DNA from 3 places in the Sphingobium agri genome. Region 1 is predicted to be linked to each of the others. Evidence: riboswitches for the same ligand, from Rfam matches in the RefSeq annotation. Region 1 holds a riboswitch; each other region holds the start of a gene.
The links. Region 1 has a riboswitch for cobalamin ahead of MU848_RS00050 (HoxN/HupN/NixA family nickel/cobalt transporter). Riboswitches for the same ligand answer to the same signal wherever they lie in the genome.
Positions count from the first base shown of each region.

Region 1 (7,186 bases):
CGGCGCTGGCGAACATGGTCTGGAGGACAGGGCAGTCCGCCTGCTCCAATATCGACGGCGTGCGCGGCTCGCCCGGCGCGGATGCAGCAAAGGCGGTCGCGTTCAGGATGACATCAGGACCCACCGACGATATCACCCCTTCCAAGAAATCCCGCGCAAAGGGTTCGCGCAGCGCGCGCACATGCACTGCCAGCACATTCAGCCCCGCTGCCTGCAGTCCGGCGATCATCGCGTCCACCGCCTCCAGCGTCCCGGCGATCAGCAGCGCACGGTAGAATAGGAACAGCACTACAGGCTGCCCATCCGTCCAGCCCGCCTTCACCTGATCCAGCACGGGACGCTCGACACCCGGCAAATACAGCCCCGCGTCGGCGACCGGCACCGGCGGGTCGGCATAGCCCGCATCCAGTCCCGCGATCCCCGCAGCCGTCTTCAGAAAGGCGATCGCATTGGCGATGCCTCCCTGTCGCAAATAATCCCGCAGCAGATCGCATGTTTCGGGCGGCAGGGTGGAGGCGAGGCGCAGTTCCGGATCATCCTCCCGCCCATCGGCGATCGCGGCGAACGCTATGCCCTTTTCGCGCGCGACATTGGCAATTTCCTCAATGCCATAGGGCCAGTAGCTCTTGCCCCCCAGCAACACGACGCAGATAAAATTCGCGTGGGAAATCACCTTTTCGACATAGAGATCGACCGAATAGGGATGCTTCAATTGCAGAAGGTTGGCGAGCCGGATGGAAGGCGCGCCATCGCCCAGCATCGCCGCCGCGCTCGCAAAGCAGGCAAGGTCGCTGTCCGCCACGGTCAGCAGTACGATGTCGCCCGGCGACTGGCCAAGATCGATGGCTTCATCCCCGTTCGAAACGGTGCCCGGCGTGGCGGTCAGCAAATGCATCAGGCGTCTGCCAGCTGTCCTGACAGCGCATCTTCGATGGCGGCGCGATCCAATCCGGCCTGACCGATCACCACCAGCTGCGACGTGCGCACCTCGTCTGCCTGCCACTGCCGGTCGAAATGATGCTGGATGCGGGGTCCCACCGCCTGAATGACCAGCCGTGCGGGGCGCCCGGCGATGGCGATAAAGCCCTTCACGCGCAGAATGTCATGGTCGGTGATGAGCTTCTCCAAAGCCGCCAGCAGCGGCGCGGGATTGCCGATTTCCTCCAGTTGCAGGACGAAGCTGTCGAAATCCTCATGATCATGATCCTCCTCATCATCATGATGGGACGGGCGCGCATCAATCTGGTCCTCGACGCCCGCACCAAGGCCGAGCAGGACGGCGGGGTCGATCTCGCCGCGCGCGGTGCGCAGGAGGCGGACGCCCGGCCGCACTTCCCCGCCCAGCTGCTGCTCCAGTTCCGCCAGCTTTTCAGGCGCGACAAGGTCGGTCTTGTTCAGCAGCACCAGGTCGGCGCAGGCCAGCTGGTCTTCGAACAGCTCCTCGATGGGGCTGTCATGGTCCAGCGTCGGGTCGGCCGCCCGCGCCGCAGCGAGCGCGGCTTCATCATGGGCAAAGCGCCCGGCTGCCAGCGCATCCGCATCGATGAGCGCAATGACGCCGTCCACGGTCGCCCGCGTCCGGATATCGGGCCACTGAAACGCTTTCACCAGTGGCTTGGGCAGTGCGAGCCCTGAGGTTTCGATGATGATGTGATCGGGCGGCACGTCCCGGTCCAGCAGCCGCTGCATGGTGGGCAGGAAATCGTCCGCCACGGTGCAACAGATGCAGCCATTGGCAAGCTCGATGATATCCTCGTCCGGACAGGCTTCGTCGCCGCAGCCCTTCACCAGCGAACCGTCTACGCCGACATCGCCAAATTCGTTGATGATGAGGGCGAGCCGACGCCCGCCCGCATTTTCGATCAGGTGGCGGATCAGCGTCGTCTTTCCGGCACCCAGAAAGCCCGTGATGACCGTGGCGGAAACCTTGCTCATAATGTCTGTCCTTTGTTGGGGATGAGCACGTCGATCTCGTCGAAGCGCTTCCAGCGGTAGATGATCCAGCTCACCAGCCAGCAGGCGGCGAACAGGCCGATGATGAAAAAGCCGAGGCTGTTGAAATGCTCGCCCAGACGGGCGGTGATCGACCAGATGCCGCCGGTCAGGCCCAGCTTGTCGCCCAGCAGCGCCGCCGCTTCGATCCCGCCGATGACGATGGCGACCAGCGCCGACACCAGCGTGATGGTGATGTTATAGTAAAGCTTGCGGATCGGCTTCACGAATGCCCAATGATAAGCGCCCATCATCAGCGCGCCGTCCGCCGTGTCGATGAGCGCCATGCCCGCCGCGAACAGCAAGGGGAAGATCAGTACCGTTGCGATCGAAAGACCGCTCGCCGCCTGACCCGCCGACAGGCCGAGGATGGCCACCTCCGTCGCCGTGTCGAACCCCAGACCAAAGAGAAATCCGAGCGGCGCCATGTGCCAGCTACGCGTGACGAGGCGGAACAGCGGCCGGAACAGGCGCGACAACATGCCCCGATTGCCCAGCAGAATGTCCATGTCCTCATCGACATAGCTTCCACCGTTGCGAACATGATTGAACGTCTTCAGAACAGACCGCAGGATGATGAGGTTCATCGCCGCGATAGCGAAGAGGAAGCTTGCTGAGATGATCGTGGCGATCGTGCCGCCGATCTCCCCCGCCGCCTCGACGCGGCTGAGGGCACTGGCGGCAAAGGCGATGAGGACCGCCGCGATCAGCACGATCGCGCTATGCCCGATGGCGAACCACAGGCCCACGGTCAGCGGCTGCTGCCCGTCCTGCATCAGTTTGCGCGTCACATTGTCGATCGCGGCGATATGGTCGGCGTCCACCGCATGTCGCAGGCCCAGGCTCCAGGCGAGCAGGGCGGTGCCCAGCATCATCGTATCGCCCGAGAAGATCATCAGGGCGCATATCCAAAGGCCGATATTGGCGGCGATCAGCAGCGCGAACATCCATGTCGCGCGGCGGCGCAGCGCCGGAACTTGCATAACCATCGGACGGCTTGGCTCCCGTCTGCGTCAGCGAGACTGGACGGGACCTCCGCTATGCGGCCAGCACGACGCGCCGGACGGACGCATCTTAGCGCCCGGCACGCATGCCGGTGCGGTCCCGCCGCACGCGTCGCTCAGACGGAATACCGTGCCCCGGCCATCCCCTGGGCCAAAGCAAGAGCGACCAGACGCCGGCAGGTCTCCTGGCTTGCGGGTCATCGCTCGACACATGGCCTTCCCAGGCCTCGCATGATTTAGCGTCCGGCCCAGTGGCTGACCCTCCGGCGGTAACGGAAAGTCGCTATGCGTCTCGCTCACCGCTTACAGTTGCAGGGACAGCCGCGGATTTGGGCGCCTGACCGGCAGCCCGCACCGCATTCCCTTTGAAGCCCGTTCGGGCACCGGCGCGATCGGGGCTGTGCATAGATGGCTTGACCGGCAAAGGAAAGCGGCAGTTGCATGGTTGCGTGATATTGCAGGGCGCATCCCGCCCGCCTAGACCGGCGCTATGCCGTCTCCTTTCTCCTTCACCCGCATTAGCCCAGAGGGCGACGCATCGCCCGTGGAGCGCGATCTGGCGGAAGAGATGCCAGTCGCGATAGAGTTCAACGGCGTCGGCTATGCGGTGCTGATGGCGACGCCAGGGGACGTGGCCGAACTGGTTCAGGGCTTCGCGCTTGCCGAGCGGCTGGTCCTGCCATCGGACGCGCCGCTCGACGTTGACGTCCATGTAACGGAGCAGGGCCTCGTCGCCCGCGCTACGCTTCCGCCGGAGCGGGTGGAGGGACTGCTCGGCCGCGTCCGTCACCGCGTCTCCGATTCCTCCTGCGGCTTATGCGGCGTCGAAAATCTGGAGCAGGCGCTGCGGCCCCTGCCCGCCGTGACAGCCCGCTCGGCCGCAGGCCGGGCGGCTATCTTCCGGGCGTTGGGCGATCTTGCCGCGCATCAACCGCTCAATCGGCAAACCGGTGCTGTCCATGCCGCTGCTCTGGCGGGGGCAGATGGCGCAATCCGCCTCGCCTATGAGGATGTGGGCCGCCACAACGCGTTCGACAAGCTGATCGGGGCGATGCGGCGGCGGCAATTGTCATGGGATGGCGGCTTTGCGCTACTGTCCTCGCGTTGTTCCTATGAGCTGGTGGAGAAGGCCGCGCTCGCCGACTGCCCGCTGCTTGTCACCATATCCGCCCCCACCCGCCTCGCTGCCGAACGCGCCGCCAGCGCCGGGTTGCCGATCATCGTGCTGGCCCGGGCAGACGCCGTGCTGGCGGCGGGCAGGCCGCCCGGCTGACGAGGCGCCGCTTCATCTACCGCTTGCGGGCTTGGTCCTGCCTCATTATCAGCAGCGCCGCGACAGGTTCCCCGCTTGGGGATCAAAAGGGAAGTCGGGTGCAATGCCCGCGCTGCCCCTGCAACTGTAAGCGGTGAGTGGACCGGCCACGCAGCCATTGGGGGAGTATCTCCCGAGAAGGCGGCCGATGCGCATCGACCCGTGAGCCAGGAGACCTGCCTGCCGCAGTCGTTCTTCGACCGGACAGGGTGTACCGGACGAACGGGGTTCCCCGCGCGGACGACAGCCATCGCCTTGCCCGCCACTGGCCGGGCAGGGCCGTTGCGGTTCGATTTTGCAGGGAGGGCCATGATGCCCGTCTTTCATGTTCAGATGATTATAAAAGCGTGCCGCTGATGCTGCGTGCCGTCGAAAACAGCGCGTCGGTGGTCGTCTGTTCGGCCTGCCGCCTGTCCGCAGACCAACGGGAAGACAGCGAAGGGCGCCGCGGCGGTGCGCTGCTGGTCGATGCCATGCGTGGCCTTCAGGCGCAGGAGCCTGCCTATGAAGCGATCGCCGTGCAGGACATGCCCTGCCTCTTCGCCTGCCAGCGGCATTGCACCGTCCATGTGCGCGGCCCTGGCAAGGTCGGTTATGTGCTGGGCGACTTCACCCCGGACGCGGATGCCGCGCGCGCCATCCTCGACTATGCCCTGCGCCATGCCGCCAGCGAAGAGGGCGTCGTGCGCTACGCCGAATGGCCGCAGGGGGTTAAGGGGCACTTCATCGTCCGGACGCCGCCCGAGGGCTTTGTCTGCACATGATCCGCTTTGAAGACCGCGACGGTTTTCAGGCCGCGCTCGCAACACTTCCTGGGAACGACGCGACGGCGATCGACGCTGCGGCGGCGCGGCAGGCTTCTTTGACGAAGCCCGCCGGATCACTAGGCCGCCTGGAGGAAATTGCCCTCTTCATGGCGGGCTGGCAGAGCCGCGAGTATCCGCGCGCCGACCGTATCCGCGCCGCCATCTTCGCTGGCAATCACGGCGTTTCCGCACGGGGCGTCAGCGCCTTTCCAGCGTCCGTCACTGCGCAGATGGTCGCTAACTTCCAATCTGGCGGCGCGGCGATCAATGCGCTTGCGGGCGCTTGCGGAGCCGATCTGGTGATCGTCCCGCTTTCCCTTGAACAGCCCACCGCCGACATATGCGAGGCCCCGGCCATGACGGAGGCCGAGTGCCTCGAATCCCTGAACGCAGGCGCTGCCGTGGTCCCTGAAGATTGCGACCTGCTCTTCGCCGGAGAGATGGGCATCGCCAACACCACCCCCGCCGCCGCGCTGTGCCTTCACGCCTTCGGCGGCGAGGCGCAGGACTGGACGGGGAGGGGAACGGGCATCGACGAAGTAGCCCTCGCCCGCAAGACGGAGGCCGTCCGCGTCGCGCTTGCCCTGCATGCATCCCATTGCACCGACGCCTTCGAAACGCTCCGCCGCCTCGGCGGTCGGGAGATCGCCGCCATGGCAGGTGCGATCCTAGCCGCGCGGATGATGCGCGTGCCGGTGCTGCTCGACGGCTTTATCTGCGGCGCCGCGATCGCTCCCCTCGCGCGCGACAATCCCGCCATCACTCAACATTGCCTGGCTGCCCACTGCTCAGCCGAAGCAGGCCATGCCCGGCTGCTCGAAAAGCTCGGCCTCAACCCGCTGCTGCACCTCGGCATGCGCTTGGGCGAGGGAAGCGGCGCGGCCGTCGCGGCACAGCTCATCCGCTCGGCCCTCGCGGCGCATGCGCATATGGCGACCTTCGCGCAAGCCGCCGTCGCGGGCGCGCTATGAGCCCGTTGACGCTCCACCTGATGCGGCATGGAGCACCACAAACGCCCGGACTTCTGCTCGGTCACACGGACATGCCGCCTGATCCAGCCGCCATGCAGCTGTGCATTGATCGGTCACGCGCGCTCGCATTCGACTGCCTGACCAGCTCCGGCCTGGCACGCGCCAGCGCGCCCGCCGCGCTGATCGCGACCGACCGCCAAGCCGCTCATCGGATCGACCCGCGCTGGCGCGAACTGAACTTCGGCGAATGGGAGGGCATGGACCCCGCCACGCTTCCAGCCGGCGACACTGCCCGCTTCTGGTCGTCTCCCGACGACTATCCTCCGCCAGGCGGCGAAAGCTGGTCCGACCTCTGCCACCGTGTTAGCGCGGCACTGCTAGACGTAGGGGAGCCCACCCTCATCCTTACGCACGCAGGAGCGATCCGTGCTGCGCTGACGGCGCTTTGCGGCCTGAATTATCAGCAGGCCTGGGCGATCGATCTCCCCTATTCGGCGGTGCTCACGCTGCGCTTCTGGCCCGGAGACAATCCCGGCGCGCAGATCACAGGTCTCGTGACATGACCCGCCTCATCCTTGCCCTGCAACTCATGACCCGCCTGCCGCTCCCGAACGTAGGCGCGGACGAAAACGACTTCGTCGCCGCTATCCGCTGGTTCCCCGCAACAGGCATCATCGTCGGCCTGACGATCGCCGCCGCCATGACAATGGGCTTGCAGAGCGATCCCTGGATCGCCGCCTTGCTCAGCCTCATTGCCTGGGTCGCCATGACGGGAGCGCTCCATCTCGATGGCCTGGGCGACATAGCCGACGGGGCCGGAGCAGCGCATCATGACCGGGAAAAGCTGTCCGCCGTCCTTGCTGATCCGCACATCGGCAGCTTCGGCGTCGTCTCGATCGCCCTGCAATTGCTCACAAAGCTCGTCCTGCTCCGCCTGTGCGCGGAGCATGTCCCGCCGCTAGCCCTTGTCGCCGTGCCCTTCGCAGCCCGGATTGGCCCGCTCGCCTGGACCCTGTGGCTCCCGCCGCTTCACCAGGGTCTCGCCAGCCGCTTCCGCGACGGTATCGGCGCGTCGCATCTGTTGGGCTGGACAGTATTGGC
Region 1 covers NZ_JALKHS010000001.1:3,057-10,242, reverse strand. Annotated here, with positions in the region: gene cobN (cobaltochelatase subunit CobN) at 1-895, opposite strand, end outside; gene cobW (cobalamin biosynthesis protein CobW) at 895-1,935, opposite strand; gene MU848_RS00050 (HoxN/HupN/NixA family nickel/cobalt transporter) at 1,932-2,981, opposite strand; cobalamin riboswitch at 3,155-3,399, opposite strand; gene MU848_RS00045 (formate dehydrogenase accessory sulfurtransferase FdhD) at 3,487-4,269, shown strand; cobalamin riboswitch at 4,317-4,506, shown strand; gene MU848_RS00040 (DUF1636 domain-containing protein) at 4,665-5,072, shown strand; gene cobT (nicotinate-nucleotide--dimethylbenzimidazole phosphoribosyltransferase) at 5,069-6,085, shown strand; gene MU848_RS00030 (histidine phosphatase family protein) at 6,082-6,648, shown strand; gene MU848_RS00025 (adenosylcobinamide-GDP ribazoletransferase) at 6,645-7,186, shown strand, end outside.

Region 2 (7,186 bases), on a different contig from region 1:
ACCGTTCCACTCTCCACGCGGGCAAGGCCGAGCATCGCTCGGATCAGCGTCGATTTGCCCGCGCCATTGGGGCCGATGATGCCGACCAGCTGCCCCGGCTCCAGCGCCGTAGTGACGCCGCGAACCGCAGCGTGACGGCCAAGGCGCACCGACAGCTCCTGCGTGCGGATCGTCACCATAGCCGCCGCTCCCGCATCAGGTGGACGAGGAAGACCGGCACACCCAACAGCGCCGTCAGAACGCCCAGCTTCAATTCGCTGCTGGTGGGAATGAGCCGCACGCCGATGTCCGCAAGCGTCAATAACGCCGCGCCGCCGAGCAAGGACGGAAGCAGGATGGCTGACGGCGAGCGATCGGTCAGCGGCCTGACGAGATGCGGCACGATCAGCCCGACAAAGCCGATCGCGCCAGACACCGCGACCGCGCCGCCGACGCCGATGGCGACACCCAGCATCATGCGCAGCCGCGCCTTGGTGAGGTCGACGCCCAATGCCTGCGCGCCCTCCTCCCCCAAGGTCAGCGCGTCGAGGCTGCGCCCGTCGGCGATCAGCAGCGCGGCTCCGACAAGCACGCAGGGCAAGGCGATCCAGACATGCGCATAGCTGCGATTTTCAAGGCTGCCCATCAGCCAGCTCATGATCTCCATCGCGGCGAAGGGATTGGGCGACAGGTTGAGCGACAGGCTGATCCCTGCCCCCGCCAGCGTCGCCACGGCAATGCCGGCGAGGATCAGCGTCAGCGGACTCTCCGATGGTCCCGCCAGCAGGAACAGAGCGCCGATCGCGATCAGGCTGGTGGTGATGGCAAGGATTGGCAGGATCACTGGATGAAGCTGTGCCAACCCGAAATAGAGCGCGCCCACCGCCCCGAGCGCGGCTGCATTGGATGCGCCGAGCACGGAAGGTTCGGCGAGCGGATTGCGCAGATAGCCCTGCAATGCCGCTCCGGCGAGACCGAGCATCGCGCCGACGATCAGCCCGAGCAGCATGCGCGGCAGGCGCAGATCGATCAGGATGGCGCGGGCGACCTCATCGCCTCCGCCACTCAGGACAGCAAGGATGCGAGCGGGGGCGAGCGGGACGGCGCCCAGCGTGAGGGAGCCGAGCGCTGCGATGAGAGTCAGCGCAATGAGGACAGGGAGCAGAAGCGGATGGCGGCGCGCGCTCATGGCTTGCGCACTCCAAGGCCGCTGATACAGGTCGTAGTGCTCCTGCGAAGGCAGGAGCCCAGTTCGTTCACTTGAGCTGGGCTCCTGCCTTCGCAGGAGCACGGCACGTTGCAGAGGCAGGATTGATGCGCGGAAAGATCATCGCGGCGCTTTGTGCGCTTAGCCTCACCAGCGCCGCCCCTGCCCCGCCGCGGCGAATCGTGTCGCTCAACACCTGTGCCGACCAATATGTGCTGGCGCTCGCTGATCCGGCGCAGATCGCGGCATTGAGCCCTTATGGCCATGATCCCGAATTGTCGGCAGCGGTGGCGAAGGCGCGGCGCTTTCCGGTGCTGAAGCGCCCGGCCGAAGAGGTGCTGGCGTTGCGGCCCGACCTCGTCATAGGCTTTCCCGATGGCGCGGGCGGCGTGGTCGGCGCACCCGATGGGCGATGGCGCAAGCTGGGCCTCGCGAGCGCTACCAGCTTCGCCGCCATCCGCGATCAGGTCCGTCAGGTCGCGGCGGCGGTCGGCCAGCGCGCGCGCGGCGAAGCGTTGATCAGGGGCATGGAGCGCGACCTTGCCGCCCTGCCCCGGCGCAAGGGCGGCGGGGTCGCGGCCTATTATCAGCGGCGCGGCTATATGACGGGCACGGGCACCCTGGTCGATGAACTGATCCGGCGCGCGGGCCTCGTCAATCTGGCGGAAAAGCTCGGCAAGCCCGCGCTGGCGCAAGTGCCGCTGGAACAGATGATAGCAGCCAGGCCCGACTATCTGATCGTGGAAGAAGGCAGCGAAAACATCGTCGATCAGGGGACGGAGATGCTGCACCATCCCGTGCTGCGATCCATTCCCCGCATCCGTGTGCCGCAAGCCTGGACGGTCTGCGGCGGCCCCGCCTATGTGCAGGCCGCGCACAGCATCATTGCCCAGGCGGATGCTGCGGGCAAAGACAGGGCGCAGCCAAAGGCCGCGCCCCGGCGATGAAGCGGGGCGGCCGCCCACCCCCGTCACCTTTTACCGTCAAAAGCGGACACGCACGCCGCCATAGGCCGATCGGCCATAGGTGCTGTAGCCATAGACGGTCGCATATTCTTCGTCCGTGACATTGTCGATGCGCCCGTAAATCTCCAGATGCTCGTTGATCGGCAGCGAGGCGCGGAGGTCCAGCCGGGCGTAGCCGTCGAGACGCTGGGTGTTGGCGGCATCGTTGAAGCTGTCGCCGACCATGGTCACCGTTGCGCCAGTCGACAGGCCGAACGACCAATCATAGTCCGCCGAGACGCTGACGGCATCCTTTGCGCGGCGGGGAAGGCGCCTGCCTTCGTTGAGCCCGCCTTCGGAACGGTCGATAGCGTCGATATAGCTGTAGGCCGCTACGACCGTCAGCGCATCGACGGGCTTCAGCGTCAAGGCTGCTTCCACGCCCTTTGCACGGGTGCGGGTGAGGTTGACATAGCGGCCGAAAGGCAGGGCGAAGCCGTCGAAATAAATCTGGTCGCGGGTGTCGCGGCGAAACGCGGTGACAGAGATCATCGCGCGGCCCTCATCCAGGCTCTGATCAAAGCCGATGTCATAGCTTTTCGACCTTTCGGGCTTGAGGTCGAGATTGCCATAGGTGGCGTCGTAGATCTGGTACAGCGAAGGTGCGCGAAAGCCTTCGCCATAGCTGGCGCGGATATTGGTGCGGCCTTCATTGGGCGTGTAGTTGGCGTTGGCGCCAAAGGTGGTGGCGCCCCCGAATTGGCTGTGATCGTCATGGCGTACGCCGCCGGTAACCGACAAGCCAACAAAAGGCTTTACGACCGCAAGCGCATAGACGCTGTCGATGTTTACCTCTGCTCCGCTGACGACCTTATCGCCCGTGAAGAAGTCGTAGAAGAACGAGTCATATTTGGGCCGCTCATGCTCGTAGCCAAAGACCAGTTTGGCTTGATCCACCGGCTGATAGACGCCTTCATATTCAAATCGCAGGTTGGTGCCTGAATAGCCATAGTCAGGCGCGGAACTGGGCGCGAAGAAATAGTCGCGGTCATTGCGGAACCAGGTCACCGCCGCACGCTGCGTCAACTTACCGTCGAAAGAGGAAAGGTTGAGCCCCGCATAGCCGACATATTGGTCAAGCTTGCTGCTATCCGTTGATTCAGCCGGCGCGCCAAAGAAGATGTCGGTATCGAGGTCCGCATGGATGTAATAGCCACGCAGGTCGAGGCTGAGATTGTCGGTGAAGGCAAGCTTCAGCTTCGCGTGGGTCGCGATATTTTCATAACCGTCCTTCTCCGTGCCGCCCTGTGCCGCGGAGATGCCATCGGTACGGAAATAGGCTACGCCCGCGCTGCCCGATGCGATGCCGGTGCTGCCCGATATGTCAGCCTTTGCATTCAGCGTGTCGGCATAGCCATAATCCACCGATGCGCTGCCGCCAAAGCCTTCGCCTGGCTCGGCCGACATGATGTTGACGACGCCGCCGATCGCCTGGCTGCCGTACACCACCGAGTTGGAGCCACGCAGGATTTCGATGCGGCGGATGTTGCCGGTGAGCAGATTGCCGAAGTCGTAGGCATCGCCAATGACGCTCGGATCATTGATCTTCACGCCATCGAGCAGCACCAGCGTTTGCGTCGTTTCCGCGCCACGGATCGAAATGCCGGTGACGCCGCCCACGGCATCGGCGCGGTTGAAACGGACGCCGGGCGTGGTGATCAGCAGGTCCGCGATGCTGACATTCTGGCGCGTCTCGATCGTCTTTTCATCGATCACCGTCACGGCCTGCCCGACTTCATCGGTCGGCTGCTCGATGCCGAGCGCAGTGACGACGATTTCGTCTGCATCTTCTGCAAGCGCGGGGGTGGCGGCAAGCAGCGCCAGCAGCGAGATTCCGGTCCTGATCATATTCTGTCTTCCCTGAGCGCCATGCGACATGAGGCCAGGGCTTCCGCGCGAGCGGCCGGTGCGCGAGGGAGGGAGACGCCAATCCCGTCACGCGCACCGATGCGGCCCTGCGCCGCTTCGTCGCTCAGACGGAAAACCGTGCCCGGGCCGATCCCTGGACCCAGGCAAGAGCGACCATGCGCCGGCAGGTTTCCTGGCTCGCGGGTCGTCGCGGCGATGCACGGGCCTTCCCGGACGCGTGTCCAGTGGCTGGTCCCCCTCGCCTTCCCCTTTTGAAGGCATGCGGGTTTCCGGGTGCATCGCGCTCACCGCTTACAGTTGCAGGGGCAGCTGCGGACTTGGACGGATGAACCGTCCCCACCGCATTCCCTTTCCGGCGCGATCTTTCGTGAACGGTTGCCCGCTCACGCCGCGCGCCATAGGGGAAAGCGAGGGTTCTGCCAAGGAGTGGATCGATGCGATTACTGGGCGCTGTGCTTGCCGGGGGACGATCCCGTCGGTTCGGGAGCGACAAGGCGCTGGCGCTGATGGCGGATGGGCGCATGCTGATCGACCATGCGGTGGCGGCGATCGCGCCCCATGTGGAGACGGTGGTGGTCTGCGGGCGGACGGTCGAGGGGATGACCAGCCTCTCCGACCGGCCCGGGCCTGATATGGGACCGCTGGGCGGGCTGAACGCGGCACTGCATCATGCGCGGGACGAAGGCTATGACGCGGTGCTGACGACCGGGTGTGACATGCCGGTCTATCCGGCGGCGTTGGTGGAGGCGCTGGCGGGAGAAGGCGCTGCGGTGTTGAAGGGGCAGCAATTGGCGGGGTTCTGGCCTGCCGGGCTTGCGGATGAACTGGACGCGCATCTGGCTGAGGAGAATAGCCGGTCGATATATGGCTGGCTGGAGCGGATCGGCGCGCGGATCGTGGAGCGGGCGGATATCGTCCTGCCGAATATTAATCGACCGCAGGATCTTGCCGGATTGCCGAAAAGCTAGCTGCGCCGTGCTCCTGCAAAGGCAGGAGCCCAATTCAGAGGGCGGGACTGGGCTCCTGCCTTTGCAGGAGCACGTTGCTTATCGTGCTGAGCGGGTTGCACCCTATCGCCGAGCTGAACTTGCCGAAGCCCCCTCCCTTCCTTCCAACTAAGTTCGGGGGCGTTCGGCAAGCTCAGGGCAAAGGTCGCGGAGAGCCGGTCTTCAAAGCTGAAGAGCGACGCTCGTGGCGGCCTCTACTGGCATGGTCGTGCCCGCCACCGCTTCACCAATCAGAAGCAGGGTCGGATCTTCGTCGCTGATCGTGGCCACCAGAAAGGCAAGCGCCGACAGCTTCCCCCGGATCAGGCGTTCGGTGGGCAGCGAGACATTGACCGCCACCATCACCGGCGTCTCGGGATCGCGTCCGGCGGCGATCAACTGGCGGCTGATCTCGCCAGCAGCGGCACGGCCCATATAGATGCCGAGCGTGCCGCCGGGACGGGCGAGCGTTTCCCAGTCGAGCTTGAGCGGCTCACCGGCTTTCAGATGCGCGGTCACCAGTGTCAGGCCGCGCGCCTTGCCGCGCAGGGTGAGCGAGGCGTTGCCGCTTGCCGCCGCCGCGCTGGCAGTGGTGATGCCGGGGCAGATGTGGGTGCGGATGCCGTCAGCGGCGAGATGATCCATCTCCTCGGCCGAGCGGCCAAAGACCGACGGGTCGCCGCCTTTCAGGCGCACGACGCGCTTGCCCGCCTTGGCAGCGGCGAGGAGCAGGTCGTTGATGCTTTCCTGATCCTTGCTGTGGCGGCCCGAGCGCTTGCCGACGCTGACACGCTCGATGCCCTGCGGGATGAGGTCGAGGACGCCCGGCCCGACCAGTGCGTCATAAAAGACGATGTCGGCCGCCGCCATCAGCTTTTCGGCCTTGCGGGTCAGCAGGTCCGGGTCGCCGGGACCTGCGCCGACCAGCCAGACTTCACCGGGGGCGATAAGTTCATTCGGCTGCATGGAGCGTCTCCTGCGGGATTTGGGCGAGGATGTTGGCAAGCGCGGGGCGGCAGGACCCGCAATTGGTGCCCGCGCCGATCGCCTTGCCGATGGCGGGCACGTCGACCAGGCTCTGGTCGCGAATCGCCGCAACGATCTGGTTGAGGCCGATGTCGAAGCAGACGCAGATGGTCGGGCCTTTGTCAGGCTGGCTGCCGGGGCCGCGCGCGGCGAGGACGGATGCGCCCACCTCTTCGGCTTCAAGCTGGCCGATGAGCCAGTCGCGCGAGGGGAGCAGGCCGGTGCGGGTCACGAAGAGGACGCCTGCCAGCTTGCCTTCGCGGATAATCGCGACGCGGCGGGTGCCGCGCGACATATCGACGGCCTCGACCCGGTCGCCCTTGGGCAGGCAGGCTTCGAGCCGGGCGGGATCGCCATTGCCCGCGACCTCGTAAAGCGCGCCGCCCGGCACGGTGACCTTTGTCGCCCACAGGCAGGGAACCCTGGCGGGCTGCTCGCCGCGCAGGATCAGGAAGCCCTTCCACTCGGTGGCGACCTTCTCGATGCTGGCGGGCGTCAGCTTGAAGCCGGGCTGACCCGAATGCGGATCGACCAGCGGACGGGGCAGCAGGCCGGTGCGGCCGCCGGTCGAGATTTGATCGGTCCAGTGGATGGGGGTAAAAATCTCGCCCCTGCGCTGGCCCTCGCTGAATGCCACGCGGAAGATGCTGTTGCCCTGCGCGGTCTGGACGCGCGCCAGATCACCGTCGCAGATATCGAGGTCCCCGGCGTCCTGCGGGTGAATCTCGACCAACGGCTCCTCCCGATGACGGGCGAGCTTCGCCGACAGGCCGGTGCGCGTCATCGTGTGCCACTGGTCGCGATAACGGCCGGTGTTGAGCGTCATCGGCCACTGTTGGAGCGGCTCCTGAAGGTCCATCTGCTTGGCGAGTACCAGCCGCGCCTTGCCATCGGGGGTGGAGAAGCGACCATCCTCGAAGGGCTTGTCGCCGCCCCAACGGAAGGGCTCCATCGCCTCATAGGCTTCATTCCCGATGGTCGCCTGCGCGCGGAGGTTGAGGAGCCGTGCGCCATCATTCTGATAGGCGGTCAGGCGGGCATGTTCACGCCAGATGTCGGCGGGCCGGTCATAGGCGAAGGCGTTGCGCCAGCCCATGCGGCGGCCGACTTCCTTG
Region 2 covers NZ_JALKHS010000018.1:35,522-42,707, forward strand. Annotated here, with positions in the region: gene MU848_RS15755 (ABC transporter ATP-binding protein) at 1-179, opposite strand, end outside; gene MU848_RS15760 (FecCD family ABC transporter permease) at 173-1,168, opposite strand; gene MU848_RS15765 (ABC transporter substrate-binding protein) at 1,294-2,133, shown strand; gene MU848_RS15770 (TonB-dependent receptor plug domain-containing protein) at 2,170-4,038, opposite strand; cobalamin riboswitch at 4,205-4,466, opposite strand; gene mobA (molybdenum cofactor guanylyltransferase) at 4,494-5,027, shown strand; gene cobA (uroporphyrinogen-III C-methyltransferase) at 5,229-6,011, opposite strand; gene MU848_RS15785 (nitrate reductase) at 5,998-7,186, opposite strand, start outside.
Region 2: it holds a riboswitch for cobalamin, as region 1 does, so the genes downstream of both, MU848_RS15770 (TonB-dependent receptor plug domain-containing protein) here and MU848_RS00050 (HoxN/HupN/NixA family nickel/cobalt transporter) in region 1, are expected to answer to the same signal.

Region 3 (7,186 bases), on a different contig from region 1:
TCATCAATGGACCCCGATTATCTCCTCTTCGCCCGCGCGGTGGAAGCAGGCAGCCTCTCAGCCGCTGGCCGCATGCTCAACATCTCGCCCGCGATGATGTCGAAACGCCTCTCTCGCCTCGAAGCCCGCCTCGGCGTCCGCCTCATTCACCGAACCACGCGCCGCCTCGCCCTGACGGAAGAGGGCGCCAGCCTTCACCGCGATCTCGTCGCCATCCTCGACGCCATTGCCCAGGCGGAAGAGCGCGTCACCAATCGCCACCGCACCGCGTCAGGCCCGCTGCGCATCTCCGCCCCCACCTCCTTCGGCCGCCTCCACGTCGCCCCCCATGTCGCCCGCTTCCTGGAACAGCATCCGCGCATCGACCTCCAACTCAACCTGTCCGATGCCTATGAAGACCTGCTCGCCGAACGGATCGACCTTGCGATCCGCATCACCAGCGACATTCCCGCCCATCTGGAGGGGCATCATCTCGCCGCCAACCGCCGCATACTCTGCGCGAACCCCGCCTATCTCGCCGCCCACGGCACGCCGGAAAGGATAGCCGACCTCTCGCGCCACCGCCTGCTCGCGGCCGAAGGACAATTGCCATGGCGATTGGTCAACGGGCGCGCGCGCAAGCTGATCGACGGCCAAAGCCATGTCCGCACCAACAGCAGCGAAATCGTGCGTGAACTCGCCCTCACCGGCGTCGGCATCGCCCTGCGCTCGCTCTGGGACGTGGGCGATCTGATGGCGGACGGACGCCTCGTCCGCGTCCTTGAACCTTGGGAAGGCCCCGCCGACCTCGCCGTCCACGCCGTCCACCCCCGCGCGGCGGGCCGCCCTGCCGCCGTGGACACCTTCATCGCATTCTTGCGCGAAAGCTTCCGCGACGCGCCGTGGAACAGGGGCGGTTGATAGAAAAAGCCAGGCGGGCTCCCGCTCAACCCGCTGAAAAGCCAAAATTCCATTATGCGAAAATTCGCCAGGCTCCTGTCAAAAAATAGAAGCTTTCCGGCGTTAACCTGCGTAATGGCAGCGGGAAACAGGCCGATGTTATCGTTCGAGCCATAAGAAACTTGAGAGAGGATATGGGCCATGCGCCCCAATGACGCGTCACATTTTTCCGCCTGCGCCGCCCAGGAAGCGCGGCAAGCCAGGGAAGCCCGCCTGCGCGGCGCCGACCAGGCAACCATCGCCCTCCACAATGAACGCGCCGTCCGCTACCAGGCCATGGCCCTCCGCCTCCAGCGAGAACGCTGCACGACCCTGAACTGATTGGCGCGAAGGCCCAGCACCACCATTCCCCTCTCCCCTTCAGGGGTCGGCCAGAGGCACGTGACTCTGGCCGAGGTGCCGAGCGAAGCGAAGGCGGGAGAGGGGACTGTAAAGCAACCAACGCCGCCCCCCTCTCCCCACCCCTCCCCCCTAAAGGGGAGAGGGAGCAATCCCCACCCACCCCCCTTGCCCCACACCCCCACCTCCGCTATCGCCCCCTCACCCGGGCAACCCCCGGGCATGATCGCGCCGGTGCCTCGAAAGAGGCTTAAAAGGGAACATGGTAAGGAAGGCATCCGCCTCCCCAAGCCAGGGCTGTCCCTGCAACTGTAAGCGGCGAGCGCGATGCACATCGCCCCACCTCACAGGCAGGTTGGGGCAAGTCACTGGGCCGGACGCTAAATCCTGCGAGGCCTGGGAAGGCCGTGCATCAAGCGATGACCCGCGAGCCAGGATACCTGCCAGCGTTTGGTCGCTCTTGCCTTGGTCCAGGGGATGGCCGCGGCACGGTGAACTCCGTCTGAGCGACGAACGAGCGGCAAGAGGCCGCTTCGGTGACGCTGGCGGCCGCCTTGGGGGCGTCCGGCCGTCGGCGTGCGCCGGTCGTCGCCTGACGACAGGTCTCTTGCCGGATGTCGCCAGACGCCCGGAGTGCATGATGTGAAACTTCCCGATCATTTCCACCGCGCCGCCTGGGCGCTGACCGCCACTCTCCTCCCCCTGCCAGCCTTTGCCGCCGAAGCGGCCGACGCGGGCGAAGACACCAGCGCCATCATCGTCTTCGGCCGGGGCGAGGACAAGATCGGCACCGCCCATGCGGCGAGCGAAGGCAGCGTCGGCGGCGCTGACCTTCTCGTCCGCCCGCTGCTGCGCGTCGCCGAACTGCTCGAAGCCGTGCCGGGCATGGTCGCGGCCCAGCATTCGGGCAGCGGCAAGGCCAATCAATATTTCCTGCGCGGTTTCAACCTCGACCATGGGTCGGACTTCACCACCTATATCGACGGGGTTCAGATGAACTTCCGCAGCCATGGCCACGGCCAGGGCTATCTCGACCTCAACGGGCTCATCCCGGAAATCATCGCGCGTGAGGATTTTCGCAAAGGTCCCTATCGCGCCGATGGCGGCGACTTCGCGCTTGCGGGCGCGGCCTATATGACCACGATCGACGGCTATGACCGGCCATGGGTCGCGGCGGAGGGCGGCTCCTTCGGCTGGCGCAGGCTGGCGTCGGGCGGGACCGTAAAGGCGGGTGCGGGCCATCTCACCCTGGTCGCGCAGGCCAAGGCCTATGACGGGCCATGGCAGGAGCCTGAACATCTGCGCCATTATGCGGGCTTCGCCAAATATACGCTCCCCACAGGGGCCGGGAAGATCGACGCCACGCTTCACGCCTATCGCGCGACATGGCGCCCGACCGAGCAAATTCCCGAGCGCATCGTAGGCACGCCGCTCTGCCCCGATATCTTCTGTTCGCCCGATCCGTCCGCGCGCGGTGAAACCACCCGCATTATCGGCAATCTCGCCACCGTTCAGCCGACATGGCGCGCCAATCTGTACGCCCAATTCTACGACTGGACGATGTTCTCCAACCCCACCTACACCGATCCCGACGGCACCAGCGCGCAGATACAGCAATTCGACCGCCGCTGGGTCCTCGGTTTCACGGGCGAAAAGCGCTGGGATGTCGACCCCGCGCTGCAACTGAAGCTCGGCACGGAAAACCGTTATGACGCGATCGGCAATGTCGGCGTCAACCGCACCGCAGGGCGCGCTTTCCTCTCCTCGCTTGGCCGCTATCGCGTCAACCAAGGCTCGGCCGCGCTCTATGGCGAAGCGACCGTCACGCCCCTTCCCGGCCTGCGCATCACCGGCGGCCTGCGTGGCGACTATTATCATTATGATGTCCGCAGCCGGGACGCCGTCGCCGCCGCGTTGGGTGAAGGCAGCGGCTCGGACACGCTCGTCTCGCCCAAGGCGTCGGCCGCATGGGCAATTACCCCGCAGGTCGAACTCTATGCCAATTGGGGCCGGGGCTTCCATTCCAACGATGCGCGCGGCGCGGTCAATGTGGACACGCCTGTTCCCATGCTCGTGCGCGGCACCGGCAAGGAACTGGGCGGCCGGCTTCAGCTTCCCGGCTTCACCTTCACCGCAACCTATTGGTGGCTGAACGTCGGAAGCGAGTTGCGCTTCGTCGGCGATTCCAACGCGGTCGAACCCAGCGGAGCCAGCCGCCGCCATGGCTATGAGCTTGTCGCCTTCTGGCGGCCACTCACCTGGCTTGCCTTCGACGGCAATTACACCGCCAGCCACAGCCGCTACACCAATGGCGATCATATCCCCAACGCCTTCAGGAACGCAGCGTCCGCCGGGGCGGCCATCGTCCTCGACCCATGGGAAGCAAGCATCCGCGTCCGCCATCTTGGACCCTCTCCCCTGATCGAGGACAATAGCGTGCGCGATCCCGGCAGCACTGTCGTCAATGCCCGCGCCGCCTGGAAGGGGAAGCGAGTGCAAGTCTATGCCGAACTGCTCAACATCCTGGGCAGCCGGGACAAGGACATCGCCTATTATTACGAATCCTACATCCCCGCCGCCGATGCGGAGCCGGTCGAAGGACGGCTGAGCCGCGTCGTCGAACCGCGAACGGTGCGCGGCGGGATCAAGTTCCTCTTCTGACAATGGGAAGCGAAGGCTGGTCGTTGGCAGGAGACCGGCCTTCGCGATCAACGACTTACTTATGGGACGGAAGTGTTCGTAAAGTAAAAGCCAGAGATTCTTTATTTAAACAGGTTAAAAGTCTTGGAGTTCAGCATGGAAATTTTGGGCTATGGTTGACGGGCTTTCGCCGCTGTGCAACTTTCCCTTACGGCAATCTGGACAAAGAATCAGTTGCCAGGAGAGGATGTCCATGACCCACCCACCTTTGCGGGGCGCCGTTTTTCACGCCATCTTGCGCGACTGCCTGGAAGCGCAGCGCGCGCCCAAGGAAACCGAAATACAACTGGTCGCCTGCAAGATCTGGCAGGACAGTTTCGCTGCAATATCGCACAAGAACTGGCATGATCTCGTGCCCGGCAGCGAAGAATATGAATATACCCTCAACGCCGCCCGCATGGCCTTCGGCATCCACGCAGCCAACAGCGCCGCCTGAATTTTGACCTCCAGGTCAGTTTTCGGCCCCAAATCTCCAAAACCCTTTCAATTCACCACTTCCTTCATGGGAACGATCCTCCCCCTCACGACTTGGTGACGGAAACAGAGGATCGTCCCGGTTGGAAAATCCCACCCCCTATTGCGGCACCGCTCCCCTGCCCGCGGAGTTCTGGACCCGGTGGAACTGGGACCCGCTATTGCTGCTGGCCATCGCCGCCGCACTCTTCCTCTCCCTGCGCCTTCCTCCCCCTTCCCGAAAACCCGCGATCGCCTTCACCGGCATCTGGGCGATCCTCTATATTTCCCCCTTCTGCGCGATCGGCTCGGCTCTCTTTTCCGCCCGGTCAGTCCATCATCTCGTCCTGATCCTGATAGCCGCCCCCCTGCTCGCCCGCGCGGCAGCCATGCTCCCTAAACGCGGATCGCTCGCCAGCTGGACGGTTCTTCAGGCGCTGGTCCTCTGGTTCTGGCACGCTCCGCCAGCATATGATCTGGCACTGTCCAATTCCGCCGCCTTCTGGCTGATGCAACTCAGCATCCTTCTTACCGCCACCGGCTTCTGGCACGCTCTCGCCCGCTCGGAACTCCCCGGCCGGATCATCGCCCTGTTCGCAACCATGATGCAGATGAGCTTGCTCGGCGCGTTACTCGCCTTCGCCCGAAGCGCCCTCTACCGCCCGCACTGGCTGACAACCCAGCCATGGGGATTGAGCCCGCTCGACGACCAGCAGCTTGCAGGCATCCTCATGTGGATTCCGGGCGGCACGCTCTATCTCGCCGCCGCCCTCTTCTACGCCTGGCACATGCTTGCCGAACAGCAGGATGACGGGCCAGCCTATGTTTCCCTGGGCGAAAGGGTATAGAGATAAGCGGCGATGTCGCGCGCTTCCTTCTCCCCTATGCCCATGTTCGGCATGGCGTTGCCGGGCACCACCGATTGCGGATAGCGAATCCACCGCACCAGCGCGTCCGGATCGTTCCGCAGCATCCCCGCCACGGTCTTGCGCGCGGCAAATCCAGCCAGGGAGGGGCCCACCGCCCCACGCGATGCCGCTATGCCGGGTATCTCATGACAGGCGCTACATTGCCTCGCCACTATCGCCCGCTCGCCCCGCTCGACAATGCCGCCCGTCAGTGCCTGCGCATGCTCTTCCTGCCTGCTCATCTCCTGCCGCTGTTGCACGGCGAAGCTGCCAATCGCTCCCACGGCGCCAAAGCCAGCCAACACCGCTACAAGCCACAAGCTGCCAGGAACGCGCCTCATGCCCGGCACCCCTCCAGGATCAGCAGAGCCAGAGCCTGGAACATCAACGCCAGAAAGAATATCCCGACCCACAACAACGCACCCCATTTCCCCGGCGCCAGCCTCACCAGCCCCCAGGAAGCAGCGCCAGCGATCAGCAAAAACAGCGCAATCCCAGCGCCCGGCCAATATGTGCCCGCTCGGCACCAGGCATGCAGGAAAAAGCTGATCCCCTGCTGGCTCGCGAACCAGAGCAGCGGAGGTCCGGCGAAAAGGATGGCGTAGCGCGCGTTCCTGCTCATGCCACCCTCGGCGCCCAGTAGATCAAGGCATAAAGCGGCAGCCAGCTGAGCTCAACGAACCGCCAGTAATTCGCATTGTCCTCCACATCAGCAAACTGCCGGTCGCCCACCTCATGCGTATGCAGCCACAGCGCGAGCACCAGCGTGTCTCCCCAGTCGGTGATCAGATGAACCGTGTGCAGGATCATCAGCATCCACAGCACCGACCCATAGGCATGCTCATCCCAGCGCAGCCCCAACGCAGTGAACTCCAACGCACGCGGTATGAACAGGAGAAACGCGGCCAGCGTCATGATGATGATGCCGATACGCACAGCTTTCTCATCCCTCGCCCTGGCCTTCTTGATCAGCCAACGGTTCGGAATTTCACTGAGCAACAGCCCGATCGTGAAGACGATGCCCCAGACCAGCTGCGGAGGCGCGAACCCCTTCGGCGGCCAATCGGAACCCGCCACCATCAGGTAGAGATAAGACCCGCCCGCCAACAGAAAGGCGGTTCCTTCGATCAGCATGAAACCGGCATTGCCCCACCAGGCAAGGCTTGCCGGACCATCCTTGCTCTCCGGCAAGCTCGACAGGTCCCCCTGCACATAGACCGGCCGATCGGTCATGCCCGCGCATCCTTCCGCCGTGGCCGCGTGGGCCAGAACCAGGCCGTCAACGCCAGCGCCAGCGGCACAGCACCCCAAACCAGCGCCCAGGGCGTGTAGATGCTGCCCACGAACAAGGCCGATGTCACCAGCGCGGCAACCAGCGGCCAGATGGACGGCCCGGGACTTGGCTGGCGATATTGGGGGTGGGCGTCCATCAGGGACGTGACCAGCGCTTCCCGGCACTGGCTGGAAAGACCCCGCCTCACCGGGAAGGGCTCAAGCGGATTGTCCCACATCGGCGCCGCGCTCTTCACCACCGGCACATCGGCGAAGGCATAGTTGGGCGGCGGCGAACGGGTTGCCCATTCCAGCGTCGACCCGCCCCAGGGGTCCGCGCCTGATCTTTTCCCGCGCCAATAGCTGATCAACGCGTTCGCCACGAAGATCGAAGCTCCCACCGAGGCGATGACGGTTCCCCCGGTCGCCACCAGGTTCAAATCACCCCACCCCATCTCCGGCCCATAGGTATAGATGCGGCGTGGCATGCCCATCAGGCCCAATATGTGCATCGGAAAAAAGGCGATGTTGAAGCCGCCAACGATCAGCGCGCAACTTACGATGCCCCACCCATC
Region 3 covers NZ_JALKHS010000012.1:22,615-29,800, forward strand. Annotated here, with positions in the region: gene MU848_RS15015 (LysR family transcriptional regulator) at 7-900, shown strand; gene MU848_RS15020 (hypothetical protein) at 1,081-1,260, shown strand; cobalamin riboswitch at 1,494-1,740, shown strand; gene MU848_RS15025 (TonB-dependent receptor) at 1,981-3,939, shown strand; gene MU848_RS15030 (hypothetical protein) at 4,172-4,414, shown strand; gene MU848_RS15035 (cytochrome c oxidase assembly protein) at 4,536-5,279, shown strand; gene MU848_RS15040 (c-type cytochrome) at 5,252-5,680, opposite strand; gene MU848_RS15045 (hypothetical protein) at 5,677-5,961, opposite strand; gene MU848_RS15050 (cytochrome c oxidase subunit 3) at 5,958-6,572, opposite strand; gene MU848_RS15055 (cbb3-type cytochrome c oxidase subunit I) at 6,569-7,186, opposite strand, start outside.
Region 3: it holds a riboswitch for cobalamin, as region 1 does, so the genes downstream of both, MU848_RS15025 (TonB-dependent receptor) here and MU848_RS00050 (HoxN/HupN/NixA family nickel/cobalt transporter) in region 1, are expected to answer to the same signal.